DNA from 3 places in the Pseudobacillus sp. 179-B 2D1 NHS genome. Region 1 is predicted to be linked to each of the others. Evidence: riboswitches for the same ligand, from Rfam matches in the RefSeq annotation. Region 1 holds a riboswitch; each other region holds the start of a gene.
The links. A riboswitch is a leader RNA that binds a small molecule or an ion and turns the genes downstream of it on or off. The one in region 1 is predicted to bind cyclic di-GMP.
Positions count from the first base shown of each region.

Region 2: it holds a riboswitch for cyclic di-GMP, as region 1 does, so the genes downstream of both, ACH0BF_RS23720 (hypothetical protein) here and ACH0BF_RS22945 (sensor domain-containing protein) in region 1, are expected to answer to the same signal.
Region 3: it holds a riboswitch for cyclic di-GMP, as region 1 does, so the genes downstream of both, ACH0BF_RS03735 (HAMP domain-containing methyl-accepting chemotaxis protein) here and ACH0BF_RS22945 (sensor domain-containing protein) in region 1, are expected to answer to the same signal.

Region 1 covers NZ_JBIQDP010000036.1:12,066-19,187, reverse strand. Annotated here, with positions in the region: gene ACH0BF_RS22950 (methyl-accepting chemotaxis protein) at 1-371, opposite strand, end outside; gene ACH0BF_RS22945 (sensor domain-containing protein) at 431-2,587, opposite strand; cyclic di-GMP riboswitch class II at 2,661-2,743, opposite strand; gene ACH0BF_RS22940 (response regulator transcription factor) at 3,408-3,575, shown strand; gene ACH0BF_RS22935 (TrmB family transcriptional regulator) at 3,945-4,772, opposite strand; gene ACH0BF_RS22930 (hypothetical protein) at 5,178-5,411, opposite strand; gene ACH0BF_RS22925 (endonuclease I family protein) at 5,866-6,777, opposite strand.
Region 2 covers NZ_JBIQDP010000041.1:15,060-22,181, forward strand. Annotated here, with positions in the region: gene ACH0BF_RS23685 (DedA family protein) at 1-529, opposite strand, end outside; gene ACH0BF_RS23690 (ArsR/SmtB family transcription factor) at 822-1,157, opposite strand; gene ACH0BF_RS23695 (SRPBCC family protein) at 1,159-1,584, opposite strand; gene ACH0BF_RS23700 (cysteine-rich CWC family protein) at 1,841-2,053, opposite strand; gene ACH0BF_RS23705 (hypothetical protein) at 2,574-2,735, shown strand; gene ACH0BF_RS23710 (S-layer homology domain-containing protein) at 3,140-4,267, opposite strand; gene ACH0BF_RS23715 (DUF6434 domain-containing protein) at 4,886-5,458, shown strand; gene ACH0BF_RS23720 (hypothetical protein) at 5,578-5,889, opposite strand; cyclic di-GMP riboswitch class I at 5,939-6,022, opposite strand; gene ACH0BF_RS23725 (DUF402 domain-containing protein) at 6,307-6,855, opposite strand.
Region 3 covers NZ_JBIQDP010000002.1:292,466-299,587, reverse strand. Annotated here, with positions in the region: gene ACH0BF_RS03760 (molecular chaperone HscC) at 1-571, shown strand, start outside; gene ACH0BF_RS03755 (tetratricopeptide repeat protein) at 571-2,064, shown strand; gene ACH0BF_RS03750 (DUF1266 domain-containing protein) at 2,081-2,740, shown strand; gene eutH (ethanolamine utilization protein EutH) at 3,182-4,441, shown strand; gene ACH0BF_RS03740 (hypothetical protein) at 4,718-4,987, shown strand; cyclic di-GMP riboswitch class I at 5,324-5,411, shown strand; gene ACH0BF_RS03735 (HAMP domain-containing methyl-accepting chemotaxis protein) at 5,521-7,122, shown strand, end outside.

The DNA of each region.
Region 1 (7,122 bases):
AGATGGATGCGGCTGTGCACCTGGCCAACCACGATTCTCGTCAGTATATATTCTTTATCAACGTCCGCTCGGAGGAGCTGCTCAACATACCTTTCCATTGTCAGCCTTAAGCGCTCAACTGTAGAATGTTCTGTGATCATTTGTTTAAGGTGATCTACAGAAGTAATATGCTCGTAAAATTGATTCACTATTTCTTCTTTGTAAGGAAGAAGAATGGGCAGAGCTTCCTTCACATGATCCAGCGTTTCTTGGCTGACTCCCATAAATGCCAGCCGTTCTTTCACCCTTTCTCCTACTGTAGATATCTCTTTTGCCGCAGAATTATCCAAATAGTCCATCCATGACTTTGTTTTCTTTGAAAAAAGCTTCATACTTTTCCTCCCTCAATCCTTATATAGCTGCTCGTTGTCGTTAATGCATCTTCTTTAATCTATCTCTTAATTCCCGTACCTCTGGCAGATTCTTTTAAATACTCTTCAAAGTCCTGACTAGACAAAGGCTTACTAAATAAAAAACCTTGCCCTTGGAGACAGCCATCCTCTCTCAGAACATTTAGCTGTCCCTGATTTTCAACCCCTTCTGCAATCACATTGATGCCAAGGGTTTGTGAAAGTGTCAAGACAGCTTGCACAATAGCCTGACTTTCCTTATTTTGATGAATATCCCGAATGAACGAAGCATCAATTTTCAGCGTATCGACAGGTAAATGCTTAATATAGCTAAATGAACTGTACCCTGTTCCAAAGTCATCAATAGAGATATGAATCCCCAAATCTCTAAGTTGTTGTAAAATAGTTATTGCATTTTCAATATTAACAAATACACTTTCTGTCACTTCAATCTCAAGCCATTTCGGCTCCAATCTGGTTTCTATTAGAATCTTTTCAATTTTCCTTACAATATCAGGGTCCGAGATTTGGCGCGCAGACAAATTGATGGATATCTTTAGCGGAGTATAACCCTTATCTTGCCATTCTTTATTTTGTTCACACCCACGGCGCAGTACCCATTCCCCTAAAGGGATAATTATTCCTGTTTCTTCAGCCAAGGGAATAAAATTATTGGGAGAAATCTTCCCCAGTTCTGGATGATTCCAACGCACGAGCGCTTCCATTCCAATTAATATGTTTTTTGAAAGATCTATTTTCGGTTGATAATCAATATGAAACTGCTCAAGCTGAATCGCTTTTCTCAACTCATTCTCTAATAAAATACGCTCCAATGACTTTTCTTCCATTTCTGCTTCGAAAAAGGCATATCCGTTCCGGCCTCGTTCTTTTACAAAATAAAGAGCGGTATCTGCTTTGCTCAACAGTTCACCAGCTTTCTCTCCATCTTGCGGAAAGGTCGCAATACCGATACTACAGGAAGGTGTATACATCTGGCCGGCGATTTCTAACGGTTCTTGGAAGTCTAAATGAATCCGTTCCACCAGCCGCTCCAGTTCTTCTATTTTGGATATGCCACTTAGCAGTACAGTGAATTCATCGCCTCCTAATCGGGCAACTAAATCCGATGAACGAAGTGACTTTTTAATACGCTCGGCTGCTTTAGTTAAAATGAAATCGCCATTCTCATGCCCCCATGAATCATTCACAAATTTGAATCGATCTAAATCAATAAACATTACAGCAAGCTGAGAAGAGGAACTTTTTGCTTTCTTAATCTCCTCCCGCAAATGCTTCATAAACAATCTGCGGTTCGGCAGATCGGTCAAAGTATCATGATAGGCTAAATGATAAATCATTTTTTCCGACTTTTTCCGATCGGTTATGTCTCTCATGATAAACACGAAATCTTTTGCTTTTCTGTCCCCGTTCATAATGGGACTAATTCTTGCTTCCATATCCTTATACTGATTTCTGCTCGTTCTAATACGAAACTCTATCTGCGAAGACATTTTTTTCTTTTTAGCTAGCAATCTTAATTCAGTGTATAAAATCTTTTGATCTTCTTCATGAATCCACTTGAAGAGCTGGTTAGACTTTAGTTCACACATGTCATGCCCCAGTATTGTTATATGAGAAGGAGAAATGTATTGAAAGTTTCCTTCTTTGTCAATAATTGAAATCAAGTCAGCTGAGTTTTCCGTAATTAAACGGTATTTCTCCTCGCTTCTTCGCATTTCTTCTTCCATTTTCTTTCGAGAACTGATATCATTTCGGATCGACACATATTGATATGGTTTTCCCTGATCATTTAAAAATGGAACAATCGTCGTATCTACCCAGTAAAAAGAACCATCCTTCGCTCTATTCCGCACCTCTCCTCTCCAGGTTTCTCCTGATCCAATTGTAGCCCACATTTGTTTGAAAAATCCCCCAGAATGATAGCCTGAATTTAAAATACGATGGTCTTGACCTATTAATTCTTCTCGGCTATATTTGGAAATTTTACAGAACTGGTCATTTACATGAAAGATCCTTCCCTTTTGATCAGTGATAGCAATGATAGAAGACTGATCCAGTGCATATTTGACATCTCTTAACTCTTTTAACAAGGCTTCAATTGGTTTATTTTTTTCATCTAATGGCTCTATCAAGTGAGAAATTTCAGAAAGATCCGGTGTAACAGGTGCTTTTTTCAATTTATTTTCCTCCAGCTCTATGAAATATATAATGTTTAAGTTAAATAAAACCCATTCGACAAAAAACCGACTCTAAGAAAAGAGTCGGTTGCACTAGTCGCTCCAAGCCATTCAAGTGCCCAGATATAAATGGCTGTTCATCGCTTCTCTATATGACTATTATATTAAGTAGTAAATGGCTTAATTGAATAACTTCTTACGAACATAATAGTTCTTTTAGCCTAAACAGTCAATAAAAAATGGAAAATATAGAAGAAGTAAAATACTCCCTCCCCTCGACAGATTTAGCACTAAAAAGATTATCGTAATTAGGAATTCATTTTGAAAAAGTTTTATCAAAGTGAATTCCTATTCAGAACATTTAAGCTTGGATTTTATAAAAGGTTTGATCATTTTCTAATTTATCCTTGATCATAAAAATACATTTATTTCTAATAAGGGGTACCCCCATTACTAAAGATTATTTAGACAATTATTTTGAAATGGATCAATTAGTTCCTTACAAACTAAAACACATTATCCCCAAGCGCCGTGTAATTGGGCTTCTCGATCTTCAATCAAAAAAAGACTATGAAAAAAGTGAGTATTTTAATAGCTTTATGACAAATATGGATTCTATAACAACACAGGAATATTTTTAGTAAAGGATAATAGAGTTGTTGGATTGGTGGACTTTGTTACTTCAAAAAATAAAAAAGAAATTAATAAAACTGAGGTTATGTGTCTTGAAATTATATTGAGGTATTTAGCGCAAAGATTGCATGAGCACTGGTTATTGAAAACGGTTTCTTTGGAAATTCCTTAACGCCTAGAGAGAGGCGTGTTGCGCTACGTGAAAAAGGAATATTCCAATAAACAAATTGCCGACATGCTATTTATTAGTGAAAATACTATAAAAAAACATATACAGAGCCTTTACGAAAAATTTGATGTTAATAATCGTACAAACCTCTGTTTTAAGGTACATAATTTGGAGAGTTTACAATAATACATTCAAGCTAATGTACTTAAATTTAAAAATGAGTCGATCATGAGCAGATGTAGTGCTAGATTGGAATAAAATTTGACCAAAAATATCTTGGTGCATTTTATTGAGCAGCATATACAAAAATCATGTTTTGGAAAAAGGTTGATCAAAAATAGATTCTTATTCAGCAGCCTTATTTTCATTTTTATAAAAAGTTGCTCATTTTCTACCTGTATCGCATAGCAGTCGCGCCCAATTGTTGAAGTTCAATGGCTGTTGAAGCTGCTCGCGCCTGTGAACTCTAATACCTGTTAGTTTAAGAAAAAAGCATTATTTGCTATGAAGTAATGCTTTTGTTCTTATATTGTATAAAACAATAATAGTATAAATTTAGTCCACGTAATGTTTTTTAAAATTCGGATGGATAGAAAATTTGCGGCGTAAATTGACGAGTTTTTTCCCAAAACTTTCTTCTAAAAGATCTTTATGTTTCTCCATAATTTCCATGAGATACAAATGGTGAATCATGAATTCTGTAATGGGCATGACTAAGCCTACATGCATCGTCCAGGCTGCACGGCTATCTTTCTCCAGTGAGACAATACCTGCTACTACTTCTGAATCATCTCCACTAATAACTAGCCATCGTCCACCGTACTTTTCCGTAATTTCATGACCCATATAGTGGAGGTAAACATTAGCAAAATCAGAGACGATTTCCCCATAAATAATAATCGTTACATTAACTCCTCTTTTTGCTGCCTGTCTTAGTTCAGACTCCAATTCTTCAAATTCTTCTTTCCAAATCTCTAAGAGAATTCTTTTTTTTGCAGATGCTATACAAGCTTTTACCTTATCAAGTATTTCATTGCGTCCCGTGATATTCCAGATGTTTTCACGGTCATTTGCAGAACGTTCAAACTCCGCTAATGACTTTTCTGCCATTTCAAAATTCTCTTCTGCCTTCATTCGACGGCTTTTAATTAGCTCTTTTGCAGGAACAGGTGTATATTGTGGTGTGTTTCCAGGACTAACCAGAATGTCTCCACGCATGGTAAGACTGTCCAGAACTTCATAAATTCTTGAGCGTGGTACACCGGAATTTTTTGCTACTGCATAGCCAGTTAATGGCGATTCTTCCAACAAAGTAAGATATGCTTTCCCTTCATACTCGGTAAAATTTAGATTTTTTAATATTTCTAAAATGTCTTCTTTCATAAGCCCTCCAACACAACCTTAGTCGCTACCTTTGTAACTGGTATTTTAGCAAAATCTGTTGATTTTTTCCATGAGTAGCTGATATACTTCCATAAGTTGTTACTTAAGTAACAACTATTAAGAGCGGGAGGTTAGCCGCAAGTAATCCTAAAAAATAGGGCCTTAATTTTGGAGACAGCGGCTCGGTGGTGGACCAAACAAAAGCATGGATTTGCTAATCCATGCCTGTTTTGGTATTTTTGCTACCTTAATGTGATGTTTACTTTTTAATAAACTCCTCAGACTTACGATATAGCAAATTTTTCAATAGCCAAACGTTAATAGAGTGAGTTGCTGGATGACTAAAGGTTACCTAAGTTTGGATATTAGCCTATTAGTGGTTATGAATAACCGTGAGAAGATAGTCTAGTGGACAATCTTATGTTGAGTGAGTTGTTTGTTTCTCTCATTTTGTTTACTCAAGTAGGTACGGGCCAACCAAACCCATCCGTATACAAACAAAAAGATGCCTAATAAATAGAAAGGACTCGTTAATGTTATAATTTCTTTGCTTAGTAAAAGAATAAAAAAAGCAGAACCGCCTACGAGATAAGAGCTCAACAGCATTAACTTGATCAGGAACTTGCCGGGAAATTTCACGAACCAAACCTCCTGTACTCTAGAATAATGATGCATTGGTTAATATATTCATGATGAAAGAACTTAGTTTTTATACGTTCTATAATCAAATAGGTTTCATCAATAAGAATGGATCGCTACTTCTGCTGAATATACACCCCTCTTCACATGCATTAAGGGTTACTAAGCCGGCTCCTCTGTAATCAGGAACCGGCTTGTCGGTTGGTTTGTCAAACCCTCTTAAAATGTATCATTAAACGCTGGAAAAGGACCGTCTGCTATGGGTTTATTATTAGAAAAGAAATTCGAGAGCTCCTTTCTGGATTTTAGTTAAACTGGCTGTTCCCTGATGAAAATCTAGAAAGAAGGTACCTCTTAGTTTACGCGCATCCTTAAACTTGTTCATACACCTGCCTACAAGTTTTTCATTTCATATATATGACCACACAGTTGCTGTGCTTCCAATTTCAACTAATTAATTTGATAAACCTAGCATAAAATCTATTTGGTCAGCATATTGCGGGAAATCTATTAGGGGATTCCGGTTTTTTTGAATATCAAAAATCGCCTTGTTACGGTGTTTTTCATAAATAGATACTTTATAATCACTGTGCCACTTCAGTAACAGTTCAACGTCTTTATTGCTGTATTGGCTGATTTCTCCAGGATATCTTAATAAAAAATACAACGTTGCTCTGGCAACTTCACCTTTGCCACTTTCAGGTTCAAATTTAGCCTTTTCGTATTTTCCGCATTGTGTTTTAATTACTTCGGTCTCCATTTTAGGAGAATAATCGACGAAATCATAATAAGGATGATTAGATCTTAAGGAATTGCATTCTTTTTCACAAGTAAAAAGATGGTGTAAATCTCCTTTTATTGGGTTACGCTTATCAAACCATGATTGCGGAACAACATGTTCGCAATTGTACATGTTTTCACTTTGAAGGGATGTTATTATTTCTTGTATATGATCATGATTAACCGAGTCACTTTTCAGCAGTTCATCATAAGCTTGTTCTCTTTTCCGATCTGATTCGTAATCTTCTTTCATGACTTGTTCAGGGTCCTTTTCTCTTCCTGAATATATGCTCTTCAAGTTCCCGTCAGCCTGAAGATCGACCAATGAATAAAGATAATTTCGGGTTTTGGAGTTATAAGGAAGCCGATTAGTATGTGTGGTGGCAACTAAATGATTCAATTGTTTAAATAATTCTTCTTTGTTCGCTTCATTAAAATGAATTTGATCGTAATAGTTTGAGATTATATGCTGATCCTTTTCCCAGTCATAATACTCTTTTTTACTTTCAAATCTCTTTTTATTATGCTCCAATTCTAGTAATGCAGCTGTTAAACCTATTTTTTTGTTTGAAGATACTTTTTTCATGCTATCCAATGTGCTTCCCCTTTCTTATTTCGTTTTATAATCACCAACATAACAACGCATTTAAAGAAGTAGAGGAAAATTAGATAATTTACAGATTTGTTACTTATGATGCAGTTTTGTTACAAACAAAAGAACTTTATTCGGATTCGACATTTTTTATTGGTCTCCTTGCTGGATTTCAGGTATGATATAATCATAAAGTAGCATATAATAAAAAACCGCCGGTGCTGGAACACCAAGCGGTCCATACAATAGACGGTTCCCTGCTAGGGTGATCGCTATAAACTATTCACAACAAACTTAACTCACCCTTTATGCTGGCATGCTCAAGGGTGGGTTATTTTT
Region 2 (7,122 bases), on a different contig from region 1:
AATAAATTCCGATATTCTGTACGATGACTTCCCAGGAAGCCCCGACGGACGCTCCCAAGTTTACAAGAACCGTATTCCAAATCAGTGTCCCTAGGGTAGTAAAGAGAAGAAATAATCCAATATTCATGTTTGACATGCCAGCAGGAATAGAAATCAAACTGCGAATCAACGGAACAAAGCGGCAAAAGAAAACCGTCCATGCTCCATACTTGTCAAACCAGGCATCTGCTCTATGTACGTCTTTAGTCGTAACTCTAAGGATATGACCCCATTTATTAACGATTTTCTCCAATCTTGGGACATTAAGCTGCAAGCCAATAAAATACAGAACTAGGGCCCCGATAACTGAACCTACCGTTGAGGAAATGATCACACCCGTAATGCTTAGCTCAGAAGTAGTCGTCATAAAGCCTCCAAACGTTAAGATGACTTCTGACGGTATGGGAGGAAAGATATTTTCAAGAGCAATTAAAAGAACAATTCCCATATAACCATATTCATTCATGATTCCAATCAACCAATTTTCCATGCTGTTCTCCTCTGGATATCCTCTATTCTCTCGCTAATTTGCATAGTTAGTTTATCAAGAATCTTTCCATCAATAAAATAATTCACCTCTATAATTTAATAAAATCCTATAGAAAGAAGCTGAAAGATCACCTCTCCATTTCTTGCTAAAGTATTATGTTAGCTCCCTGCCTCTCCGCTAATTACCTAGATCACTGTATACATCATACTTAAAGCAATGCCCTTCTGATTTCTCTAATTCTGACTGAACGAAAGATGAACATAGAACACATTAACTTATATATCCTATCTTTTTACCACGTTTGATCATTATGTTCCTCTACATATCTTTTCAGAGCGTGCAGCTTTTCATCCCAATACTGTTCAAAAAAGGCAAGCCAGTCTTTTAACTCAACCAACGGTTCTGCTTCAAGCTTATAACGCTTTTCCCGTCCGACCTTTCGACTGCTGACAAGCCTGGCTTCAAAAAGCACCTGCAGATGTTTATTAACAGCTGTGCGGCTTATAGGGAAGCATTCTGTAATCGCTGCAATAGACATTTCTTTATTTGCCAGTAATTTTAACAGATTACGGCGAGTTGGATCTGCAATCGCTTGAAATATATCATGCTTAGGTTCAGGAGAATACATTTTAAGCCTCAATATAGGAAGGAAGCTTTTCGTTTACGATTTTTTCCCAGCCATCATCCATAACCGCACGAATCACTGAATGCGGCTGTCCGAACTCTGTCACTTGTTCGGCATTCCATCCAGAGTGAATTAACGTAAACTCTGTTTTTCCTCCTTCTGCCTCTTTTAATTCAAAAGCAAGATGCCAGTCTTTCCCCCAATCAAATCCAACACGATGAGGGGGATCAAGTTCAGTTACTTTACAGGGCGAGTCGCCAAATTGGCCGGCATACAGGACGAATTCGCGTCCTAAAATAGGTTCAAAATTACTTGGCATCCACCATGAGGCCATGCCTTCCGACGTAGAAACGGCCTTCCAAACTGTTTCAATTGAAGCATTGAGGACGATAGTTTTTCTGATTTCCGGTAATGATTCTTGAGCTTTCATTATGGCACCTCCATTTTTATAACACCTAATAGTGTCATAAAAATCTTAACACTATTAGGTGTTATTTCAACTGTTTTTTATGAAATATTTTAATGACCTACAGAAGAATCGTTGATCAACTGTTCGTATTTTTCCTTCAGCCGCTAATGAAATCGAAGGAGATATTAAAGTCGCCACTAAGCCAAACAAGCCTTGAAAGCCAACTTATCCCACAGTAAATGGAGGGAAAAACAGCACATATGATCAATGCCCTCTTCTAAAGCAAACCTTCCTCTTTAAAACGGTCCAAACATTTTTTACAAATACATGTTTTTCTTAATTGTTCGACAGGCACCAGGTCAAAGATTTCTTTTGGAAAAGACTCCTCACTGCACCAGCATTCCCCTAAAGATTTATCCATCGAATGACAACAGTTATTGTCCCTGCTACAAATGGGACAGCACTCGCCTGCAATCACTTTCTCAGCCATATTTATCCCTCCCGTATTTATGTTCCGTCTTATAGATAGTTTATCAAAAAAACGCTTGCAAACTCGAGAAACTACTACAGATCAGTTTAGCCCCAGATGACCGGCCGTTCTGTTCACACTCTGAAACCAATTAATTGTCTTTATTCTGGCTCTGGCGTTGCTATTTGAAGAGACATTGGCCTGTTGTAAGAATCGATTCAATCTCTTGCAACCTTAATAGCCGGACAACAACATAAAAATAGAGAAAAGGATAAAGCGGTTGATTGACGATCTGGTTCAATAAATGCTATGAACCAAGGGATATGCTTCATGACAAGTATAAAATGATGCAACCAGATTACCGAAGACTACGATGTCAAGAACAAAGAAAGAATTAACCGTTTACCTTCCTAGTGCTCTTTTTCTTAACCAGCCCCCTTCTTACTTCAAATAGGTCTACTTACACTCTTTAACTTGTCTTCCTCCTAAAACAAATGGTAATATAGACGCAGTTATAATGTCGCTTAAAGGAGGTTTTTGCATGCTTTCTGATTCGGAATTGGTAATATTTATCAAAGAACTAGGCAAATTAATAGATGAGTATTACGATTGCCCAAAAGAAGCTATCCGAAAAGAGATTCATCAAGATATTCTATTGCTATGTTCTGTTATTAATTATGAAAATACTGATTATTATTCTTAAGTTCCTTTCCCCGTTCTTCTGCACAAAAGGTTTTGTTACTTTTTATTTTTTTCAACTTATATAAACACCCTTAATTCTTACTACCTCTTATGGCAGTTCCCCACCTTTATAACCTTTCATAGACGCACTCTATGATTATTCTTTAGCACTCCCTTATGCACTACAGATAAATGAAGGGTATTCTTGCCAAGAAAAGAGTCGATTGATGCTCTTTCTTCTTCAGTGTAAAGTCCAATTCTTCATATAATCTCATCTACCGTACAATTGATCTTTTCTCTACTGACATGAAATAGTATGATTTAATTGATTCATTCGCATTCTTTATGAAATATGCTAAATAAAAAAAGCAAACGGGTGTTAATGACCCATTTGCTTTTTTATTTTATCTACTTTAACAAGTATAATTAGGAAGCATTGGCTGCTGCGGAAATCTCCGCTTCCCAATCATCTTGAATGTCTTCATTATCTAGCACAAGATTATAAATCTTCCATTTTCCGTCCATGCCTTTTTTCAAATAAGCCGTTCCTGAAGCATCCACGTTCATACTGAAAGATAAATCTGGTGACGAGAATGATACTTTATACTTTAGATTATCCATCCGAACTTTTGCAAAGCGTTTATTGACAGTTACAGGATTGATCTCATGAGTGCCAATTTGCTCAATAGTAAAAGTGCCTCCCATATCCTCTATGTCACCCGGTAATTCTACCGTGTCAAGCGATTCCGATAAATAATAGCCTGTCGCTGTATCCTGATAAAGAGCTTTAAGCCCGGCTGTATTTTGCTCTTTCATTAATCGCATTTCTTCTTGAACGTTGCGATTCACAACTGTCTTGATTGCTGTTTGATCGGCCTCGCTCCCCGCTTCTTGATGAAGCGCCCGGTCAATCATAGCAATCGCTTGGCCTCGGGTAGCTAAATCATGGGGCTTAAATGTATCACCGTATCCTTGAATAATCCCGTTTGCAGCAGATTTTACAATCGCCTCATAAGCAAAGTTTGTAGGCGGGACATCTTTAAATGTCTTCGTTGGTGCTTTAAAAGCCACTGTATTGCTGAATGCCCGGTAAATCATTGCTGCCATTTGGTCACGCGTAATATGCGCATCCGGGTTAAACTTTCCATTAGATCCACCAGCAACGATCCCATGGCTACTTGCGATACGCACCGGCTCATAATACCATTTAGAAGCTTTCACATCAGGGAATTCTTTTACATTCGTTCCAGTCTTCAAAGATAAAGCACTTACTAAAATCTTTGTGAACTGTGCGCGGTTAATTTTTTCCTCTGGACGAATACTTATGTACGAGTAATCGTATATTTCGCCATCTTCTTCAATTGTTTCGGACTCGACGTATCCATCAACAATATCAGAGTAAACAAACCGTTCAATTGAATCATAAAACCGATGGTTTGGACCGACGTCCGAAATATCATAGCGCTCTACAGGCTTTATAGCCGCTGAAGCACTTGAAGAAAACAATAATCCAAATGACAATCCTAAAATTGGTAAAATCTTAAATGACTTCAAATTTTTATCCTCGCTTCTAATAGTTTCTGTGATTGAGACTTATATTATAGCTTTCTAACAAAAATTACAATATAATTTTTTACTTTTATTGAAAAATATTTATTTCCACAAAAAGGATATAATTCAATAAAAAAACCACCTTATGGGTAGTAGGAAATACCTAGTTGTTCTTCAGCTCATATAATCAATAGCTAGGCTGTCTTTTTTGTTAGTTATCTAGCTAATCAAAGTGATCCGCCGCTTACAAAAAATGGTGAAATTATCCTTTCATATCTCAAATTCCCTCTGTGCGCCTTTATAGAAGAACCGTATGAAAACATGATTTACCTTTGTTCAAATGAATATGGCACTCACTTCATGTGGCTTTCTTATAGTAATGATCAACCTGAAAGTCTATCCTAGCAGTCGGTGTTTTTTATTTTTGCACACTTTCTGCCCAATAAATGATCTCTTCATCAGAATGACTTTTCTTTTACATCATCGTGCGGTGGTTTAAAAAACATGTTGATACCTAGCGGTTTTGCTAATGTTTGTTAGTCATTCACATTTTTATCCATAATTGGATTGATAAAAAAGAACGTTTGTTCTAAACTGGAATAAGTATACGGAGGTGTAATGATGAGGCCTGGTCTTACAAGATATATAACTAGTCAAGATTTTAAAAATTTTTATTGGCTGAAGGAAGAATTGCGATTATGCTGCAGAGAGAATGGGATAAGCGCATCCGGTTCGAAAATAGAACTTTCAGCTAGAATTGAAATGTTTCTTGAGACGGGGAAAGTAGAGAAGCCGCTCAGAAAACTAACGGTTCGCTCAAACCCCAACAAACAAAGATCGTTAAGTTTGGATACGGTCATTACCGAAAACCATCGCTGCAGCCAAGACGTTAGAGCTTTTTTCAAGTCAGCGATTAGTCCGAAGTTCCGTTTTTCTACATATATTCAACATTACTTTAAAAATAATATAGGAAAAACATATCGTGATGTGGTAAAGGCTTGGCACGAGGAAGAAGAGTGCAAGAAAGACTCACCATATAAGAAACAAATTGCCCCCCAATTTGAATATAACCAATTTATCCGCGACTTCTTCGCTGATCCAAAAAATAAAACAAAAAGTCATAAAGACGCGGTTAACGCTTGGAATGATATTAAAAAGCTTCCCGGGAGTAATAAGTATATTTCTAACCGTTAAACGTTGGGACGCTTACGGCTAATAAGCGCATCATAGTCTGCTTGTCTTTTCTTGAGACACGTCGGTTCCACAGTATCTTTATCGCATAAAAAAAACCAGCAAGAATGCTGGCGGTTGAACTAGACAGGTTTATTCTTTAACAAATCTTGCAGCTTTTTCTCTGCTTTTTCAAAATCCATGGATAACGCAGTTAAAAACTCAAGGATATCATTTCGCTTTGACATTTCTCTTAAAGAAAAAAATACAGCTGGTTTGTTAACTTTAAGAACCGTCATTATCTCTGTTGTCGGCAAAGGCAACGGAGATTTTATCCGTAGAAAAGATCGTAAAAAAACAATAAAATCAAATGCTGAATCAGGAGTATCCGAATAACTTTCCATCAGGCTGTAAAATCTTTTAATGCTCGTTCTTAACTCTTCATTTTGCATCATTAGTCCCTACCTTTAATTGGATTCACCAAATAGGACCATCATTTTCCCCTTTGGCAGCCCGGCTATCATAATTAAAAATCTTAGACCCGCGGCTTTGCGTCCTTACCTTTCGATAAGTTTGCCTTTATCATTAGGAATCACTTTATCAAACTACCAATAAAGCGATCACAATATCATAAGAAGAATATAGGAAATTATACCCTGAGTCAATATACCTTATGGCGCAATTAATTACCATTTTATTGCTCTGATATAAATTTACCTTCTCTCGATATAATTTATTTTTCAAAAGGAAATTTATGTATACTTTATTGCTTATAAACGACTCCTCTTTCTTTCTCTTGCTGATGAAAAAAAGCATCTGATTAGTTAATCAAATGCTTTTTCTTATTGCTCTGTTTAACTGATAACGGTTGCTTAATCCTTTAACCAATAAAAAAGTTCCTCATGTTTGTATACCTGTTCTGTTTCTAAAATAATTTCAGGCAATAAGACGTCCAGAGTATTCATTAATGAGTGTAGAGCCTGCTGAACCGTACCTTTCTCGAATTGATCCAGCGGCTCAGACAACTCATCCTCATCTAGAACGAAACAGCTTCCATTTGGAAGAGCCAGGACATCAATGATCAAGTCTTCAAAAGAGAGGATTTGACCGGTTATCTGTGTGTTCTTGACAATGTTAAAGTAAGAACCTAAGTAATTTCCCTCGCCATCCCTCCAAACATACGCATTGTACGGTCGATCTTTCCAATAGTAAGCAATCGTATAGCTGCCCTTAGGAATCGTTAATGATGTTTTCTCTGCCGTCATTGTAAACGACTCCTTTATTTTATGAAAAAGGACGATTTTTTGATCTTGCGCCTTCAATAGTTTGCAAACATGTTCAACAATGGTGGAATCATATCGTATCTTTCTTTCTATTATTTTATTAGCATATTGATTAATGGATGTATTTAGATGAATCATCGTTTAGTTTCTCCTTCTATCTCATGCTCTTGATCAGACCTATGTTCTGGTCCATTGTATCATCAAAAAGCAGCAATTTTTATCCATTTCGCTTCAGATTTACAAAGACCGAAGAACAACGAGGAAGAGAATGAGCAGTAAGAAATTAAGAAGAATGAAAAGCCTAAAGCCTTCCTTATTTCCTTTAGAAGGCTTTAGGCTTTATTGTGAAACCATGTTAACTGACGCTTTCCAATCAAACGGACCCGCGATTTTAAATTGAACGAC
Region 3 (7,122 bases), on a different contig from region 1:
GGATGGTCACTTCAAACCTATTATTGAGCGTAATACTCCAATACCGGTCAGCAAGGTAGAACGATTTTACACCATGCATGATTTACAAACAGAAATTCTTGTGGATGTTTATCAGGGAGAGAGCCGCCGTGTAGAAAATAACTTAAAGCTTGATGAACTAAAAGTAAAGGTTCCTGCCGCTGCCGCTGGTGATCAAGCAATAGATATTCGGTACACGTATGATCTGAACGGTTTACTAGAAGTCGAAGTCACGATCATCAGTACGGGTGAAAAAAAGACGATGCTGATTGAGCAGAATCCTGGACATCTGACCGAAGCAGAGATCGAAGCGAGAATGGAAGAGCTAAAATCGATTAAAATTCATCCTCGCGAGAGAACCGAAAATAGGCTGCTGTTGGCTAAAGGCGAAAGGTTGTATGAAGAAGCATTAGGAGATAAGCGAGAGAAAATTGCCTTCTTATTAGAAAGATTCGAACAGGTGCTTGCTTCACAAAATGAAATAGACATAAAAAAAGCGGCGCAAGTTTTCAAGGCCGAATTAGCTTCCTTTGAAAGGTGGACTGATTATTGATGACAGCATGGGACATGCTAGGGATTGAACCGACGGATGACCTGACTGTCATTAAAAAGGCCTATGCTAAAAAGTTGAAAGTGCATCATCCCGAAGAGGATCCAACAGGATACCAAAAGTTAAGAGAAGCCTATGATTGGGCGGTGAAGCATCAGAAACAAATAGCATTCAGTCCCCAAGGAACAGCAGTGCAGGAAGACGAGAGATGGCTAGGGAATGAAGAACATGAATGGGAGGACAGCTACGAAGAAGAGAAGGTGTATGTACAGACTCCCCCATGGATCGATTGGAGAGATTCGCAAACTCATTTTCGTAGAAATGAAGAATTAGTAGAGAGTTTTCTTGAAAAGGCTGAAGAGTTATATGAAAATTTCTCTGACCGTATAAGTGTAGATAAATGGACAGAACTATTAAATTCTGATGTCATTTGGAACCTGGAGCTTAAAGAAGAAGTGAGTGACCGTTTGCTAGATTTTTTACACGAGCACCCCTACTTGCCAAATAATATTTGGCAGCTTATTGATAATAGCTTCCAATGGAGTCACGAAATAACAGAAGACGAAGAAGATTTTCAAGAAAGAACCTCTAGTTGGTTTACTTCTTATTATAAAAAACAGCTAGCCGATTTTTATCCAAAGCTTTCTTACACATGTTTGCTTCAAGCCGGTGAGATGAATTACGATGCGTATCTTTCCTACAGGGAATTGGCTGTGGAAGAGTTCATGGAAAATAAGCTAAAAAAAGCAGAGGAATGGTTTGATAAGGCTTATGCGATTTTTTCGGATGATCCTGAACTTCTCCGCTTACAGGGAAGTCTATTTTCTCGGACGGGCCGTATGAAGGAGGCCATAGAGGCACTTGCCCGGGCGGTGAAGATCAGCCCTGATGATATAGACGCACAGGTGATGCTTGCTTACGTTCTTTATGAATCAAAGCATTTGCAAGAAGCCGCTGCACAATGCGAAAAAATTCTTTCTTTCCTGCCAGATCATCTTGACACACTTAGTATCTACGGCAAAAGTTTGTACGAACAGGGAAAGCTGAACGAATCAAGAGATATATTTAAACGAATAAAGAAAAAGGAAGCTTATGACAGCGAAGCGATCTCTTATTTAGCAAGCATTCATGCCTTCATGGCAAAAGAGAACAAAAGAGAACAAAAGAGGAGGCAGCGCCCTTCTGCAAGGGAACTGAGCAAAGAACTGAATAAACCTAGTTTGCTCAAAAACATCTCCTTCCTTTTCCTCTACCTTCCTAAAATTAAAATTCTGTTTCTTCTTGGCCTGCTGGTCTATAGTTGGCTAGAACTTGAAAATGCTGTATACATAAATCCTTTATTATTTACCTTGGTGTTTTTTTTCTCTCTTTTTACAGACAGTATCGACTTAAGTTTTCTTGATTTTCGAGCCTATGCATGGTTTGCGTTTTTTATCTGGACAACATGGCGAGTTGTAAGAGAATTATGGAAGTCCTGGCGGGCCGCCCGTTATTGAGAGGAGAAGGGGAAAGATGGTATTGCGTATTTCAAGACAACAAAGAAGGACTCATCGTTACTTGTATGCACTGACGGCTGTATGTTTCAGTGGAAAGTTTGCTTACTATTACGCGATTAATCAAAGGTATGGGTTCAAAAAGAGGGAAATGAGAAAAACGTTGGAACAATGGGATGTCAGCGACCATGAAAGCATGAGGAGAGTGCTTGACTGGCTAATAGATGCTGGGAGAAAAGAGGAGTTTAGCCAGCTTCAAAATCAATTGACCATTTTTTCGGAGGACAATCGCCAGCCGGGTATCCATTCACTGCCCGATGACGGAGAGTTGAAGAAACAAGCAGATTTTACTAATAAATATTTTAGAAGAGTGTCACCTCAAAATATAGCTGCCTTTGATTATGCCTTTTGTATTGTGTTAAGCAGATTTGGCTGGAAAGTGGGTTATCTAGATTCAGAAGAAGCTTACGACTATATGTTGAAAGCTGCACGTCTCGCTCAATCTTCGTATTCAAGCTGGCTTGAATACATTACGGCTTATACGATTGGTGTACAATTTGTGGACAGTGCTCAATTAAAGAATCCACAGTATATTATGGTACAGGAGCCTGCGATCATAAAATTGCTCTCCTCTCGGCATAGTCCCTTTCAAAAGGTTAAGTGGGATACGAAAATTTGAATAATAAATAAAGAAAGGCTGCCCCAAAACAAGGTGTTGGGCAGCCTTCTATTTATTCTGTAATGAACACAGTGAAATAACTTCCCAAGAATCATGACAGAAAGAGAGTAAAAGTAACCAAAAGTGACAAAAAATATGAAGAAATGAATTATTTATGCATGAATTCATAAAAAACACTCAAAAAATGAAAGCGCTATTTTGTCTATTATTAAAAACTTTTAGAAGCAGCTGCTGTTGAACAACGCCTTCTTTACTGATGATTTAAGAAATGAGGGGGAGGAATAGAAGCGAAAAAGAAACAAAAATTAACTAAATTTTGTCTTTTTTGTGAATTCAGGCATAAAAATTGCAAATATTAAAAAAGCATTTTTATGTATTTATTTTACTGGTGTGGAAATTTTTAACCGCACGACCACTTTGCAACTGAAAGGGAGAATGTCTATGGAGCATCTCGGTACTTATGTGATTTATGTAATTATGGCCTTTGTTATTATCGGAGCGATCGCAGCTGTGCGCAACGAAGAAGAAGGAATGGGCAAAGAGTTCATTCAGGGGATTCACACAATTGGACCGATTTTTATTCCGATTGCTGCTACATTAGCATCAATTCCGTACTTATCAAAGTTTATTGAATTTGCTTTTGGTCCACTCTTTTCTGCAATTGGGGCTGATCCAGCTATGGCCGCCACTACCCTTATTTCAAGCGACATGGGGAGCTATCAGCTGGCTGATGTGCTGGCTAGTGATCGTGAAAATTGGATTATTGCCACTGTTAACGGTATTATTATGGGGCCTCATATTATTTTTACTATCCCTGTTGCACTTGCTATGTTGCAAAAGCGCGATCATAAATATTTAGCGCTTGGAATGATGTCCGGCGTTTTGACTGTACCGATTAGCGTTTTTATTACAACGAGCATTTTGGCACTGACAGAAACGAAGATCAGGGACACAATCAGCACGACGGCTGAGCCGACCTATCAATTGTCCATGTCTATTGGGACAATTTTAATTAATCTTATTCCGTTAACGGCGGTTGGAATATTTATTGCTGTCGGTTTGAGAATGTTTCCTAATCTGATGATCAAAGGCTTTATGGCCATTGGGTGGTTTATGAGCACAGCTATGAAACTCGTACTGGCATGTACGATCGTCGAATATTTTACCGGCGTATTTACTGCCATATTTGGCCATTGGGGATTCGATCCAATTATTGCCGATGCAAAAGATCAATTTAGAGGACTGGAAATTGCCGGTTATATCGGTATTATGCTTGCAGGAGCTTTCCCGATGGTTTATGCCATTCAAAAGTATTTGGCAAAGCCGCTGCAATTCTTCGGCAAGCTGCTCGGTTTAAGCAGCATCGGCAGCGCAGGGGTAATTGCAGCCACAGCCAATCCTCTGGCACTTTTTAAAATTATTAAAGACATGCCAGCAAAAGATAAAGTATTAACGATTGCTTATGCCATTTCAGGTGGATGGATGATCGGGGATCAATTGGCATTTCCAGCTAACTTCCAGCCGACAATTATTATCCCAGTAATGCTCGGTAAGTTTCTTGGTGCTGTTTTGGCGATTCTTCTATGCTACTGGATTTCTATCCCGAAAGCATTGGAGATTGAACGGCTGGAGAAGTTAGAGAACAAGACAAAGAAACAACAAAATACAGCAGCTGAAGATCCACTTGAAGCAACTAGCTGATGATTCCATAGAGGTGCAGGATAAAGACTGCATCTCTATTTCTTTGTCTTTATATGTATAAGAAAAACTTTTACAAGGGAACAGTTATAAGGGGATTAAAAACAAGGCTGTCAATGAATTGTTCAATAGAAGCATGAAATATAATAGCCAGGTTGTCATTGAAAGCGCCAGCTGAATATAATAGTGTAAATCATGTTTTCGTTTGTGCTGCTCATCATGTCGCGGGAATTAGACGGGAAAACAAACTCGCGGAAGGCGGGGTATGGGGGCATTAACTTGTATAAAGCAGGAGCTTGGGTAAAAATCAAAAACAGAAATGCCGTTGGATTTGTATTGGAAGCAAGCTACCATGGTGCGATGGTGTTTGTGATCAGAAATGGAAAGCCAGTTGGAGAACACAGATACAGCTATCATCAGTTGACACTGATGAATGACGATTTAACAGCGGATGAACTTCTTGATTTAGCTAGACTAACAGTGGATTTAAATCAGAAAGAATGGTTTATGGAAGTAACAGAACGGATGAAGGAGATATCTGGTGGATAGCGTGGAATCATTTACTATTTTGTTGTGTAAGGAAATAATATTACGAGAGAAAAGGTTCAGCTAATAATGATATGCTGAACCTTTTTTATTATCCACTCTTCATTTTATCTCCTTTTGTAACTGATTTAGTAATTTATACTCATATGCATGTACTTATATAAATTGGTTTTTGATTGGCGCTGTTTTTCTCAACTATCTCACTTGATTAGATTATATAGTGGATGGAACTACCACATTACTTATGAAAAAGACAGAATAGAACAAATAGTTATAATTGCTTAAATTGGTAAAATTATATATGATTGAGAAAAGGGATATGTGACTATTTATCTATATTATCTATACTGGCAAACTCGATGAAAGTCGGGGACGCAAAGCCACAGGTCTAAAACATGGAATGTACCATGATGGCCGGGCTGCCGAACTGTTTTTTTACAAAGAGCTCTTCTGGCCGTCCGCGTAAAGTTATTTTTGGATTTACGTTGACGAAAGGAGCTCTTTTATTTTTGTAAAGACAGAAGGAGGGGGAAGTCTTGGTATCGAAGCTGCTAAAAAATTTAAGTATTGGAAAAAAGTACGGATTGGCTTTAGGAGTGGTTATTCTACTTTTCTGTCTCTCTGCCATAGTTGTTTACGTAAAGCTGGTAGATGTTAAAGAGAATATTGCCGCTCTTGAGCAAAAGGGAGACCGAGCTATCAAAATGACAAAAATGGCTTCTTTATTCAGCGAACAAGACATTCGAATTGCGGATTATATTAATCACCCTGACGAGCGGTTTGTCAAAGGATTTGAGGAAAGGAAACAAGCCTTTACTAAGCTTGAAAAAGAATTAGAGGCAGCAATTAAAACAGAGAAAGAAGAAGAGGTTTTTGCGTGGATTAAAGGAAATAATAAAGAAGTAAGTAAGGTTTTCCATGATAAAGTTATACCTGCTGTCAAAAGTGGAGATGAATTAGAGACATTGCTCGCCAGACAAAGAACACAGGCTTTGAGAAGTGAAACGGTCGAAAAGCTGGCAGAATTGGAAAGCATGATTAATGAACAGCGAAAGTTAGCGTCTAATGAAGCAAAGCATAGTTTGAATGAATCGATTACTGTATTAATTTTCTCCATTATTTTATCTGCAGCCATTGGCTCGGCAGCTGTTTTTATGATCAATCGTCTGGTGAGACATCACTTGAACCGGGTGGTTGAGATGGCCGACAGTATTTCGGAGGGGAATCTACAGATCAAGAAAAGTAATTATGAAGGGGAAGATGAGATTGCCCAGCTCAGCTCGGCTATGAATCAAATGCTCGAGAGCTTACAGGATATAATCCAGAAAATTACCGTTACATCTGAAATAGTAACCAGTCAAAGTGGAGAGCTGACCGAGGCGGCTAGTGAAGTGAAAGCGGGCAGCCAGCAGGCAGCAGCTACTATGCAACAACTTTCGGCGGGAGCCGAATCCCAGGCCCATGAGGTAAATGACCTTTCAGAGGTCATGGCCAGCTATATTGAAAGGGTTCAAGAAGCAAATAGCAGCGGCGAACACATTTATATAGCCTCAAAAGCTGTTTCAGAATTAACTACTGAGGGAAAACGCTTAATGAGTTCCTCTGTCAATCAGATGAGAGAGATTGACAAAATTATGCAGGCTTCTGTTGAAAGAGTAAGAGGACTTGATCGTCAATCACAAGAAATTTCATCATTAGTAGCAGTCATTCAGGCCATTGCTGAACAAACGAATTTATTGGCGTTAAATGCTGCGATTGAAGCAGCAAGGGCAGGTGAACATGGAAAAGGGTTTGCTGTTGTTGCAGCTGAGGTACGCAAATTAGCCGTCCAAGTCTCTCACTCTGTAAAAGACATTACAGCTATTGTTTCAGATGTTCAACAAGAGTCATCTGAGGTTGCTCATTCCTTGGAAGCTGGTTACATAGAAGTTGGGAAGGGGATGGGTCAAATTCAGACAACAGGAGCAATGTTTGAAAAAATTGATGCTTCTATTTCTGAAATGACAGAGAGAGTCCAATTTGTTTCCAAAAATTTGAACCAAATAGTAACGGGCAGTGAACAGATGAACAGATCGATTGAAAATATTGCGTCGGTTTCTGAAGAATCGGCAGCTGGAGTTGAACAAACTTCTGCCTCG